3 regions of the Streptomyces sp. NPDC057136 genome follow, and region 2 is predicted to be linked to each of the others. Evidence: riboswitches for the same ligand, from Rfam matches in the RefSeq annotation. Region 2 holds a riboswitch; each other region holds the start of a gene.
What was found. Region 2 has a riboswitch for thiamine pyrophosphate ahead of thiO (glycine oxidase ThiO). Riboswitches for the same ligand answer to the same signal wherever they lie in the genome.

Region 1: linked by a shared signal. The riboswitch ahead of thiC (phosphomethylpyrimidine synthase ThiC) and the one ahead of thiO (glycine oxidase ThiO) in region 2 are both predicted to bind thiamine pyrophosphate.
Region 3: linked by a shared signal. The riboswitch ahead of ACFT7S_RS24445 (thiamine ABC transporter substrate binding subunit) and the one ahead of thiO (glycine oxidase ThiO) in region 2 are both predicted to bind thiamine pyrophosphate.

Annotation. Positions count from the first base shown of each region.
Region 1 covers NZ_JBHUUV010000059.1:26,060-30,373, forward strand. Annotated here, with positions in the region: gene ACFT7S_RS36550 (IclR family transcriptional regulator) at 100-870, shown strand; gene ACFT7S_RS36555 (SsgA family sporulation/cell division regulator) at 972-1,409, shown strand; gene ACFT7S_RS36560 (YibE/F family protein) at 1,424-2,752, opposite strand; TPP riboswitch at 2,824-2,957, shown strand; gene thiC (phosphomethylpyrimidine synthase ThiC) at 2,950-4,314, shown strand, end outside.
Region 2 covers NZ_JBHUUV010000039.1:31,767-36,080, reverse strand. Annotated here, with positions in the region: gene metF (methylenetetrahydrofolate reductase [NAD(P)H]) at 1-354, opposite strand, end outside; gene thiE (thiamine phosphate synthase) at 490-1,140, opposite strand; gene ACFT7S_RS32435 (Rv2175c family DNA-binding protein) at 1,216-1,581, opposite strand; gene ACFT7S_RS32430 (NAD(P)/FAD-dependent oxidoreductase) at 1,662-2,906, opposite strand; TPP riboswitch at 3,037-3,149, shown strand; gene thiO (glycine oxidase ThiO) at 3,147-4,314, shown strand, end outside.
Region 3 covers NZ_JBHUUV010000022.1:38,029-42,342, forward strand. Annotated here, with positions in the region: gene ACFT7S_RS24435 (ABC transporter ATP-binding protein) at 1-119, opposite strand, end outside; gene ACFT7S_RS24440 (ABC transporter permease) at 122-1,771, opposite strand; gene ACFT7S_RS24445 (thiamine ABC transporter substrate binding subunit) at 1,843-2,940, opposite strand; TPP riboswitch at 3,025-3,141, opposite strand; gene rlmN (23S rRNA (adenine(2503)-C(2))-methyltransferase RlmN) at 3,185-4,291, opposite strand.

The DNA.
Region 1 (4,314 bases), on a different contig from region 2:
TGTACGGCAGTCCGGTCTCCGGACCCAGGTTTGTGGCAGTCCGTGGGGGCGGCCCCCACGGGAGGGCTGACCGCCCGTCACCATGCCTGGGGGTGACCTGTGACCACAGCAACGAATACCGCTGTACCGACATTGATCGGTTCGGTGCAGCGGGCATTGAGGCTGCTGGAGGCTGTGGGCACCCATCGCGACGGGGCGCCTGCGAAGCAACTCGCACGGGAAGCAGGGCTTCCGCTTCCGACCGCGTACCACCTGCTGCGCACCCTGACCCATGAGGGATATCTGCGCCGGGAGAACGGCGTCTTCCTTTTCGGCGACGCCGCCGAGCGGCTGATCGACGGTGGTGCTGTGCAGAATCGTCGCAGCGTCATGACCGATTCGCTCGCGCGCTGGCGCGACGCCATCGGTGTGCCGGTGTACTGCGCCATCTACCGCGAGGGTGAGATCGAACTCATCGCGGTCGCGGACACCCCCGCCAATCCCGCCGTCGACGAATGGGCCGCGTTCCGCGAGACCGGTCACGCTCACGCGATCGGCCAGTGCCTGCTGAGACAGCTCGACGAGACCGCCCGCGGGGATCATCTCGACCGCCATCCCGTGCAGCCCCTGACCCCTCACTCTGTGCGAGATCGTGAGTCGCTTCTTGAGCGTTTGCGATCGACGGAACGCATGGAGCCTGTCATTGAACGACAGGAATATGCCTTGGGAACGATCTGCGCGGCCATCCCGATCACGGTGGGCACCACCGTGGCGACGATGGCCATTTCTCTGCCCTTTGACCAACAGGATCGGTTGCTCCCCGCAGTCGAACAGCTACGCAACGAGGTCACGGACCTCTTGCGCTCGCTCGTGCTCTCTATCAGTATCTGAAAAATCACTCCTTGTGATCTGCTATCTGGTGCACCACGATGGCGTCAATAGGGTCACTGGGGATCATTCCTGGCCAGTTTCATCTACCGCGGGGTTGAACGATGCGCGAGTCGGTTCAAGCAGAGGTCATGATGAGCTTCCTCGTTTCCGAGGAGCTCTCCTTCCGTATTCCGGTGGAGCTCCGGTACGAGGTGGCCGATCCTTACGCGATCCGTATGACCTTCCACCTGCCGGGCGACGCCCCTGTCACCTGGGCTTTTGGCCGTGAGCTGCTGCTCGACGGTCTCAACAGCCCCAGCGGCGACGGGGATGTGCACATCGGTCCGACCGAGCCCGAAGGGCTTTCCGATGTACACATCCGGCTCCAGGTGGGAGTGGACCGTGCGCTCTTCCGGGCCGGCACGGCGCCTCTCGTGGCGTTTCTCGACCGGACGGACAAACTGGTGCCGCTCGGTCAGGAACACACGCTGAGTGACTTCGAGGGCAGCCTCGAAGTGGCGCTGGGCCGGATTCTCGCCGAGGAGCAGAACGCCGGCTGAGGGGGCGTCCGTCGCTACGTCTTGCGACGACGGCCTCTCCCGGTCCGTGCGGGTGCAGGAGCTCCGGCTTCCGCGCCCCCTGTGCGGTCCGCGGAGACCACCAGCGCCGCGAGCGCCGTCGTCAACGGCACCGAGGCGACCAGTCCGATCGAACCGACCAGCGTTCGGACGATCTCCGACGCCACCAGTTCGCTGTTGGCCACCGTCCCCATGCTGCTCTGGGCAATGGAGAAGAGCAGCAGCAGGGGCAGCGCGGCCCCCGCGTAGGCGAGCACGAGGGTGTTGACGACCGAGGCGATGTGATCGCGGCCGATCCTGATCCCCGCCTTGTAGAGCTTCCGTGCCCCCATCGTCGGGTCCGCCTGGTGCAGTTCCCAGACCGCCGACGTCTGGGTGACGGTCACGTCGTCGAGCACGCCGAGCGAACCGATGATGACGCTCGCAAGCAGCAGACCGCTCATATCGATGTCCGGATACAGGCCGTGGATGAGACCGGTGTTGTCGTCGGTGTTGCCGGACAGACTCGCCCAGCCGATGAAGAGCGAGCCGAGCAGACCGATCAGCAGCAGTGAGATGAGTGTGCCGATGACGGCCACGGACGTACGGGCCGTCAGGCCGTGGCACATGTAGAGCGCCGCCAGCATGATGGCGCTCGCCCCGATCAGCGCGACGACCAGGGGATTCGAGCCCTGAAGGATCGCCGGCAGGATGAACAGGGTCAGCACGCCGAACGAGACGACGAGCGCGATCAGCGCCATCACGCCGCGCATCCTGCCCACCGCGACCACGGCCAGCGCGAAGATCCCGGCCAGCAGAGCCATCGGGAACTTCCGGTTCACATCGGTCACCGAGTACTGGAGGTCACGGGGTGCGTCGGGCGCGTACGCCACGACCACGCCCTGACCCTCGTGCAGCTGCCTCGGGGCGTCCGGCTGGACGACTTCGACGAAAGTCCGCCCCTTGTCCTCGCCGCTGGTCACTTCGATCGTGGCCTTCTCGCAGTCCCCCGTCTGCTCGTTGACCGCCTCGCGTCCCGAGGGGGTCGAGGTGTCACCGGTCGGCGGTACCTGCGCGGCGTTGACCTCCGCGCAGTCCACCTTGTCGACCTGGACCACCTTGCCGGACTGGGTCTGCCGGTCAAAGCCGACACCTGTGCGCTCGTGGGCGGGGGCGCCACCGGGCCAGAACACCACGAGGCCGACAAGGACCGCGGTGGCGAACGGAATCAGCACGGCCGCGATGACCTTGCGCAGATGCCTGGAGACGGGGGCGGCAGGGCCATGACTGTGCGAGTGGCCGTGCGGGCTGCCCTGCGGTTCGGGATCGCTTTGGGAGGAGGTCACCGGGCGATCATCGCAAGAACGGGAGGGGCCCCCTATTCAGCACGCCATGAAGGACGCTAGCGTGGTGGCACCTTTGCACACGCGGGAGCTCGGAGCACCGGGCTGAGAGGGCGCTGACCTCCGTACACCGGTACGGAACAGGCTGCGCCGACCGCCGAACCTGTTACCGGGTAATGCCGGCGTAGGGAGTAGGTCTCATGACCACAGCGGACGCACGCACGCCTGCCTCGGAGCAGAATGCGCAGAATGCGCAGGACGCACCGAACAGCGAGGCCGGGAAGTCCATCGGCTGGCACAAGGGATACGTCCAGGGCTCACGCCCGGACCTCCGGGTGCCGGTTCGTCAGGTGCACCTCACCAACGGCAAGGACGTGACGCTGTACGACACGTCGGGGCCGTACACCGATCCCGCCATCGACACCGACGTCCGGCGCGGACTCGCGCCGCTTCGGGAGAACTGGATCATCTCCCGCGGAGACACCGAGGAGTACACCGGACGCCCCGGCCGCCCCGAGGACGACGGCCTCAAGCACACCTCGCCCCGCGGCGGCCTGCGCAACCTGGACGCGGTCTTCCCCGGCCGTCCGCGGCAGCCGCGCCGCAGCCGCGACGGACGGCCCGTCACCCAGCTCGCGTACGCCCGGCGCGGCGACATCACCCCGGAGATGGAGTACGTCGCGATCCGGGAGAACGTCGAGCCCGAGGTCGTACGCGAGGAGATCGCCGCGGGCCGGGCCGTCATGCCGGTCAACGTCAACCACCCGGAGATCGAGCCGATGATCATCGGCAAGCGATTCCTGGTGAAGGTCAACGCGAACATCGGCAACTCCGCGGTCACCTCCTCCATCGAGGAGGAGGTGGACAAGATGACCTGGGCGACCAAGTGGGGCGCCGACACGGTCATGGACCTGTCCACCGGCCGCAACATCCACACCACCCGTGAGTGGGTGCTGCGCAACTCCCCCGTGCCGATCGGCACCGTGCCGCTCTACCAGGCCCTCGAAAAGGTCGACGGCAGGGCCGAGGAGCTGACCTGGGAGATCTACAAGGACACCGTCATCGAGCAGGCGGAGCAGGGCGTCGACTACATGACGGTGCACGCCGGCGTGCGTCTGCCGTACGTCCCGCTGACCGCGCGCCGCAAGACCGGCATCGTCTCGCGCGGTGGCTCGATCATGGCGGCCTGGTGCCTTGCGCACCACAAGGAGTCGTTCCTGTACGAGAACTTCGAGGAGCTCTGCGAGATCCTCGCGACGTACGACGTGACGTACTCGCTGGGCGACGGTCTGCGCCCCGGTTCCATCGCCGACGCAAACGACGAGGCGCAGTTCGCGGAGCTGCGTACCCTCGGCGAACTGAACACCGTTGCCAAGCGGTTCGGTGTCCAGACGATGATCGAGGGTCCGGGCCACGTCCCGATGCACAAGATCAAGGAGAACATCGACCTCCAGCAGGAGATCTGCGAGGAGGCGCCGTTCTACACGCTCGGCCCGCTGACCACGGATGTCGCCCCGGCGTACGACCACATCACCTCGGGGATCGGCGCCGCGATGATCGCCTGG
Region 2 (4,314 bases):
GGCGAGGATGTTCCGGATTCCGGCGTCCGCGTACTGGCCGACCATGTTGCGCAGTTCCGCGATGGAGTGGTCGACGGCGGTGAGGTGCGCGACGGGCGTCAGCGTGGAGTCCTCGGCGATCTGCTGCGTCGCCCTGACCGTCCCGGAGCGGGTGGAGCCACCGGCCCCGTACGTCACGGAGACGAAGCTCGGGGCGACGGCCTCGACCCGGCGCAGCGCGTTCCAGAGGTTCCGCTCGCCCTTTTCGGTCTTGGGCGCCCAGAACTCGAACGAGTACGAGGTCTTGCCGGTCGTGAGCAGCTCACGCACGGTGCGCGCGTGATCCGTCCTGGTGGAAGGTGTGCCAAGGGCCATACTGGGAGGTTAACCAGGGCCGGGCGGTCACCCAACCAGATCGGTGCAATTTGCCCGAATTGAATGGGTTGTTGTCCACCCTTCGGACAGCAACACGGACAGCAGCCCGGCCGCGGCCCCGGACAACCGCCCTGCTCAGCTGACGCGTGCCCTGATGCGCTCGGCGAGGCGGGCCGTGGCAGCGGCGGGATCATCGGCCTCGGTGATCGCCCGTACGACGACGACCCGGCGGGCGCCCGCGTCCAGCACCTCGTCCAGATTGCCCGCGTCGATCCCGCCGATGGCGAACCAGGGGCGTGACTGGTCGAGCGAGGCCGCGTACCGGACGAGCCCGAGGCCGGGTGCGTAGCGGCCGGGCTTGGTCGGGGTGGGCCAGCAGGGGCCCGTGCAGAAGTAGTCCACGCCGGGCTCGGCCACCGCGGCGTCGACCTCGGACTCGGCGTGGGTGGAACGGCCGATGACGATGTCCGGGCCGATGACGGCCCGGGCGGCCGGCACGGGCAGGTCTCCCTGCCCGAGGTGCAGTACGTGGGAACCGATGGCGTGGGCGACATCGGCGCGGTCGTTCACCGCGAGGAGTTTCCCGTGGCGCTTACAGGCGTCGGCGAACACCGCGAGGTGTTCGAGCTCCTCCCCGGCCTCCATGCCCTTGTCGCGCAGTTGGACGATGTCCACGCCGGAGCTGAGAACGGCGTCCAGGAACGCGGGGAGGTCGCCCTGCCGCTTGCGTGCGTCCGTGCACAGATAGAGCCGGGCGCCGGACAGCAGCGTGCGAGGCGTGGACATGGTGAGGTTCCCCCGTCGGTACGGCGGAGTGCGGGCCGTGTGGCACGGCCCGCACTCCGTGTGCGGTTGTCTCGGTCAGACGGCGAGCGCCTGGGCGCGGCGCTTCACCTCCGTACCGCGATTCTCACTCAACGCCTGCGCGGGGGTACCGGGCAGGGTCGGGTCGGGAGTGAAGAGCCACTCCAGCATCTCTCCGTCGTTGTAGCCGTCGTCCCTCAGGACCGTCAGGAGCCCGGGGAGGCCCTTGACCACCTTGTCGCCGTCGATGAAGGCGGCAGGCACCTGGAGTGCCCGGTTCTCACCGCGTCGTACGGCGATGAGCTGGCCATCCCTGACCAGCTGCCGCGCGCGCGTCACCTCGATATCGAGCATTTCCGCGATGTCGGGGAGGTAGAGCCAGGCAGGGACGAGAGCATCGATCTTTGCGTCAATCTCGGTCACAGGGACAAGCGTGCCATCCCGGACTGACAGTCGGTAGCCGGGGCGGCCGTATGGGGGCACGAGGTGGTGTCGGAGCGTTGTCAGAGCTTCGCCGATTTCAGCGGTACGGCCAGGTCGGCGGCCCGTTCCGGGTCGACGTGGGCGCCCGATTCGATGAGTTTGCGCCCCTGCGCCAGGTCGCGCGGACGGCCGACGGCAAGCACCGCGACCAGGACTCCTTCGCGCAGCCAGCACACCGACCAGGCGGCTTCCGCCGGGTCGCCGCGCCACAGCAGGGTGTCCGCGCCCGCGTGGTGGCCCGCGTACTGCACGAACCGGTCGAACTGCTCGGACCAGAAGTAGGGCACCGGGTCGTACGGCTGCGGCTGCTCGTCACCGTCGGTGGCGACGATGGCGGCGGCGACGGTCCGAGGGCCCTGGAGCGCGTTGTCCCAGTGATGGACGAGCAGACGTTCGCCGTAGCGGGCGGAGGGGAAGGAGGCGCAGTCCCCGACCGCGTACACATCGGGCAGTGAGCTGCGCAGCCCGCTGTCCGCGGTGACCGAGCCGTCCGGGCCGAGTGCGATGCCGGAGCCGGCCAGCCAGCCGGTGGCGGGCCGGGCGCCGATGCCCACGACCACCGCCCCGGCCTGGATCACGCGGCCGTCCGCGAGGACGACGGCGCCGGGTTCGATCCGGGCCACCCGGGCGCCGGTGAGGAGTTCGGCGCCGCTCTGCGCGTACCAGTGGGCCATGGGGACGGCGACCTCGGCGGGCAGGGCGCCCGCGAGGGGGCGCTCGGCCGCCTCGACGACGGTGACCGCACAGCCCGCGGCGCGGGCGGCGGTGGCGAACTCCGCGCCGATCCAGCCCGCCCCCACGACCACGATGTCGTGCTGCCGCTCCAGGACGGGCCGCAGCCGTGCGGCGTCGTCGAGGGTGCGCAGGAGGTGGACGCCCTGGACGCCCTCGGAGCCGGGCAGCACGATCGGTTCCGCGCCGGTGGCGACGACCAGGGTGTCGTACGGGACGGGGCCGTCCACGGTGTCCAGTTCGTGCGCCCCGGGCCGCAGCCCTGTCACGTCGAGCCCGAGACGCAGGGTGATGTCGAGCGCCTCGAAGTCGATGTCGAAGGCGGAGTCCTCGGCCTTGCCGAGCAGGACCGCCTTGGAGAGCGGCGGCCGGTCGTACGGCTGATGCGGTTCGGCGCCGATCAGCGTGACGGGTCCGGTGAAGCCCTGTTCGCGCAGGGCCACCGCGGTCTGCACACCGGCCATGCCCGCCCCGACGACCACGACGTGCCGGGTCAGGCGTCCCGCTGTCTGCTGTTCCGTCTGCTCGCTCACCCGTCCACCTTAAGCACCTGACGGTTCGTCAGGATGATGGTTCCCGCACGAAGGCCGGGACGCGACGGCCCGAGCAGGTCGTTCAGTGGGTCTTACTGACCACGGGTGACGGGGTTTAGGGTGGCCAACGTAAAAGACTCGCGGGAGCCCGGACGCACCGGGCTGAGAGGGAGGCTGGGCGGCCTCCGACCGTACGAACCTGATCCGGGTCATGCCGGCGAAGGGAGGGGCTGGAAGCCCATGCGTGCTCCAAGGAACGGAAACGGATGCGACGTCCTCGTCATCGGGGGCGGCATCATCGGGCTGGTGACCGCCTGGCGGGCGGCGCAACGCGGCCTGCGCACGGCGGTGGCCGATCCCGAGCCGGGCGGCGGAGCCGCCGGAGTGGCGGCCGGGATGCTCGCCGCCGTCACCGAACTCCACTACGGCGAGCAGACCCTGCTCGGCCTCAATGTCGCGTCCGCCGCCCGCTATCCCGCGTTCGCGGCTGAGCTGGAGGAGGCGAGCGGCCAGGAGATCGGCTTCCGCGCCTGCGGCACCCTGGCCGTGGCACTCGACTCCGACGACCGTGCCCATCTGCGCGAACTGCACGCGTTGCAGCAGCGTTCGGGGCTGGCGTCCGAGTGGCTCACCGGGCGCGAGTGCCGCCGCCTGGAACCGATGCTGGCCCCGGGCGTACGCGGCGGGCTGCGCGTCGACGGCGACCACCAGGTCGATCCGCGACGGCTGGCCGCGGCGCTGCTGACCGCCTGCGAGCGCGCCGGGGTGGTCTTCCACCGGGCCTGGACCGAGCGGCTGACCATCACGCACGACCGCGCCGCCGGAGCCGTGCTCGCGGGAGGGACCGAGCTCTCCGCCGACCAGGTCGTCCTCGCCGCGGGCAGTCTCAGCGGCCGGCTCGCGGGGCTGCCCGACGAGGTCGTGCCGCCGGTCCGACCGGTCAAGGGCCAGGTGCTGCGGCTGACCGTGCCACCCGCGTACGCCCCCTTCCTCAGCCGGACGGTGCGCGCCGTGGTCCGCGGCAGTCACCTCTATCTCGTCCCACGGGAGAACGGCGAGCTGGTCGTCGGCGCCACCAGCGAGGAGCTGGGCTGGGACACCACCGTCACGGCGGGCGGGGTGTACGAGCTGCTGCGCGACGCGCACGAGCTGGTGCCCGGCATCACCGAGCTGCCGCTCACCGAGACCCGGGCGGGCCTGCGCCCCGCCTCCCCCGACAACGCGCCGCTGCTGGGCCCGACGGCCCTGCCCGGCCTCCATCTCGCCACCGGCCACCACCGCAACGGGGTGCTGCTGACCCCGGTCACCGGCGAGGTGATGGCGCATGTGCTGACCACCGGCGAACTGCCGGACGTGGGCCGCGCCTTCACACCCAGCCGTTTCACCCCCTCGCCCTCCGCCGCCCCCG
Region 3 (4,314 bases), on a different contig from region 2:
TTCCCGCTGCCGCTCGGCCCCAGCACACAGACGATCTCGTGGTCGGCGACCTCCAGGTCCACCGCGTCGAGCGCCTTCCGCTTCCCGAAGCGGACCGTAGCCGATTCCAGTGTCAGCATGGTCAGAACTCCCCGGATCGGTCGGTGCGGATACGTTCCAGCAGAAGCAGCGACACCGCGCAGACGAGCATCAGAATCGTGCTGAGCGCCATCGCCTGCCCGTAGTTGAGCTCTCCGGACCGCCCCAGCAGCCGGGCCACCGCGACCGGCAGCGTCGGATTGTCCGGGCGCGCGATGAACACAGTCGCGCCGAACTCGCCGAGCGACACGGCGAACGCGAAGCCCGCGGCGACCAGCAGCGCCCTGCGCACGAGCGGCAGGTCGACCTCGCGCCAGGCCCGCAGTGGCGAGGCCCCGAGCACCGCCGCCGCTTCCCGCAGCCGCCCGTCCACCGCCCGCAGGACCGGCAGCATGGTCCGTACGACGAAGGGGACACCCACCAGCGCCTGCGCGAGCGGCACCAGAATCCAGGACGTCCGCAGATCCAGCGGCGGCTTGTCGAGCGTGATCAGGAAGCCGAAGCCGACCGTCACGGCGGACACCCCGAGCGGCAGCATCAGCAGCGCGTCGAACCCGCGCACCAGCCGCCCGGCGAGGGGGTACCTCCCGCTCGAGGGAAGCCGAGAGTGGGGGATGGTCAGCGCCGCCGCGGCGAGCCCGCCGACGAAGAGCGCGATGAGGGTCGCGACGAGCGCGTACTGAAGCGAGTTCCAGACGGCTTCGAGCGGCGGGACGAGGAACGTGGAGCCGCTCGCGTCGGCGGACTGCAGGGCCCGGTAGAACGCGAAGCCGTAACCGCCGGGCCCGTCCAGGGAGCGTTCCACCAGCACGCCGAGCGGCAGCAGGATCAGCAGCAGGACGGTCAGCAGCACCCCGCCGAGCATGGCCCACTGCCCGGCACCGCGCGGCCTGCGGGCGGTCTGTTCCGGATCGACCAGCTTCAGCGCGGTCTCGCGCCGCCGTACGGTCCAGGCGTGCACGGCGAGGATCGCGCCGACCGCGGCGAACTGTACGAGGGTCAGCACCGCGGCCGTCGGCAGATCGAGGAGCTGGGCGGTCTGCCGGTAGATCTCCACTTCGAGGGTGGAGTAGGCCGGGCCGCCGAGGATCTGCACGACGCCGAAGGAGGTGAACGTGAAGAGGAAGACCATCAGCGCCGCGGCGGCCACGGCGGGCGCCAGTGCGGGCAGGGTCACCCGGCGCCAGGCAGCGAACCGGCCGGCACCGAGGACCCTGGCGGCCTCCTCCTGCCGGGGGTCGAGCTGCGACCACAGGCCGCCGACGGTCCGTACGACCACGGCGTAGTTGAAAAAGACATGGGCGAGCAGGATCGCCCACACGGTGGTGTCGAGCCGCACACCCCACAGCTCGTCGAGGAAGCCGCCGCGGCCGAGGAGCGCCAGGAACGCCGTCCCGACGACCACGGTAGGCAGGACGAACGGCACAGTGACGACGGCCCGCAGCAGCTGCTTGCCGGGGAAGTCGAAGCGGGCGAACACATAGGCACCGGGCAGCGCGAGGATCAGGGTGAGCGCCGTGGAGGCGAGGGCCTGCCAGGTCGTGAACCACAGGACGTCGAGGATCTCCGGCCGGCCCAGCACCTCACCGATCCGGCCGAACTGCCACCGGCCCGCGTCCTTCAGCCCGCGGCCTACGATCGCGGCGACGGGGTAGGCGAAGAACAGCGCGAAGAACGCGACGGGCACGGCCATCAGGCCGAGTCGCACCGCGTTCCCGCGTACCTGCCCCTTACGCCCCTGCCCCTTACGCACGGAGCTGCCGGCTACTTCACCACGAGTGAGGACCACGACCGGACCCACTGCTCACGGTTCTCGGCGATCTTCTCCGGGGCCACGGTTGCCGGCTTGTCGACCTTCGCGCCGAACTCCGTGAAGAGCTCGGGCAGCTTCGCATCGCTCGCGACCGGGTTCACGAACATGTTCAGCGGCATGTCCTCCTGGAACTTCTGGCCGATCAGGAAGTCCAGCAGGGCCTTGCCGCCGGCCTCGTTCTTCGCGCCGTCCAGCAGACCCGCGAACTCGATCTGGCGGAAGCAGGTCCCGGTGGCGACGCCGGTCGGGGCCTCGTCCGGCTGAGGCTCCGCGTACAGCACCTCGACGGGCGGGCTGGAGGCGTAGGAGACCACGAGGGGCCGGTCGGCCTTGGCCTTCTTGCCGCCCGCGGAGCCGGAGAACTCGTCGTTGTACGCCTGCTCCCAGCCGTCGACGACCTTGACGCCGTTGTCCTTCAGCTTTTTCCAGTAGTCCTCGTAGCCGTCCTCGCCCTTGGTAGCGACGGTGCCGAGGAGGAAGCCGAGACCGGGCGAGGAGGTGGCGGCGTTCTCGGTGACGAGAAGGTCCTTGTACGCGGGCTTCAGCAGATCGTCGAAGGACTGCGGCGGCGCGAGCTTCTTGTCGGCGAAGTACTTCTTGTCGTAGTTGACGCAGATGTCCCCGGTGTCGACGGGCGTGACCCGGTGCTTGTCCGCGTCGAGCTGCACATCGTCCGCGACCCGGTCGAGGCCCTTCGCCTCGTACGGCGTGAACAGGCCGTTGTCGAGGGCGCGGGAGAGCAGCGTGTTGTCGACACCGAAGAACACGTCACCGCGCGGGGAGCCCTTGGTCAGGATCTCCTGGTTGAGAGCGGCACCGGCGTCACCGCTCTTCAGGACCTTGACGGTGTAGCCGGTCTCCTTGGTGAACGCCTTCAGTACGTCCTTCGAGGCGTTGAAGGAGTCGTGGCTGACCAGCGTCACGGTCTTGGAGCCTGAGCCCTTCGTTCCCTCGGAAGCCGCGTCGTCGGAACTGCCGCAGCCCGCGAGAGCCGTGACACCGAGCGCGGCGGCGACCGCGGTCACGGTGATCTTCTTGGTGGTGCTCATGTGATTCCTCCTGGACGTGACCAGGAAGAGACGCGGCCCTGCCCGCTCCCCGGTGATCATCGGGAAACGGGCAGGGCGCAACAGCTTGAGTAAGGTCCGAACTTCCTACCCGGAATGACCCGGGCGAGGTTCAGAGGGTCTGCGGCCAACCTGTCCTTGGTGCCGCACTCTCAGCGCTGTGGCGCTCCCCTGTCGGAATATGAAGTTGAATGTGGCGCCCAGGTTACACCGGGCCCCTTCCACCTCAGCGTTCGGAGGCCGCCAGCTGTCCGCAGGCCCCGTCGATCTCCTGGCCGCGGGTGTCCCGGACCGTGACCGGCACGCCGTGGGCCGCGATGGCCTCGACGAACGCCTTCTCGTCCTCGGGCCGCGAAGCAGTCCACTTGGAACCGGGCGTCGGGTTCAACGGGATCAGGTTGACGTGGACACGCTTACCCTTGAGCAGCCGGCCGAGCCGGTCGCCCCGCCACGCCTGGTCGTTGATGTCGCGGATCAGCGCGTACTCGATGGAGATACGGCGGCCGGACTTCGCCTCGTACTCCCACGCGGCGTCCAGCACCTCCCGCACCTTCCAGCGCGTGTTCACGGGGACGAGCGTGTCGCGCAGCTCGTCGTCCGGGGCGTGCAGCGAGACGGCGAGACGGCACTTGAAGCCCTCGTCGGCGAAGCGCAGCATCGCGGGCACCAGGCCCACGGTGGAGACGGTGATCCCGCGCTGCGAAAGGCCCAGCCCGTCGGGCTCGGGGTCGGTCAGCCGGCGGATCGCACCGACGACGCGCTTGTAGTTGGCGAGGGGCTCGCCCATGCCCATGAAGACGATATTGGAGAGCCGCGCGGGCCCACCCGGAACGTCACCGTCACGCAGCGCCCGCATGCCGTCCACGATCTGGTGCACGATCTCGGCGGTCGACAGATTGCGGTCGAGCCCGGCCTGCCCCGTGGCGCAGAACGGGCAGTTCATCCCGCAGCCCGCCTGCGAGGAGATGCACATCGTCACCCGCTCCGGGTAGCGCATGAGGACGGACTCCACGAGCGTCCCGTCATGCAGCTTCCAGAGGGTCTTACGGGTGGTGTCGTCGTCGCAGCTGATGTGCCGCACCACGGACATCAGATCGGGGAACAGCGCCTCGGCGAGACCGGCCCGCGAACCGGCCGGAATGTTGGTCCACTCCGACGGGTCGTGCGCGTACCGCGCGAAGTAGTGCTGCGACAGTTGCTTGGCGCGGAACGGCTTCTCGCCGATCGCGGCGACTGCTTCCTTGCGCTCGTCGGGCGTGAGGTCGGCGAGATGCCGCGGCGGCTTCGTGGCTCCGCGGGGCGCGACAAAAGTGAGTTCTCCGGGCTTAGGCATGGTTCATCCAGTGTCGCAGACAG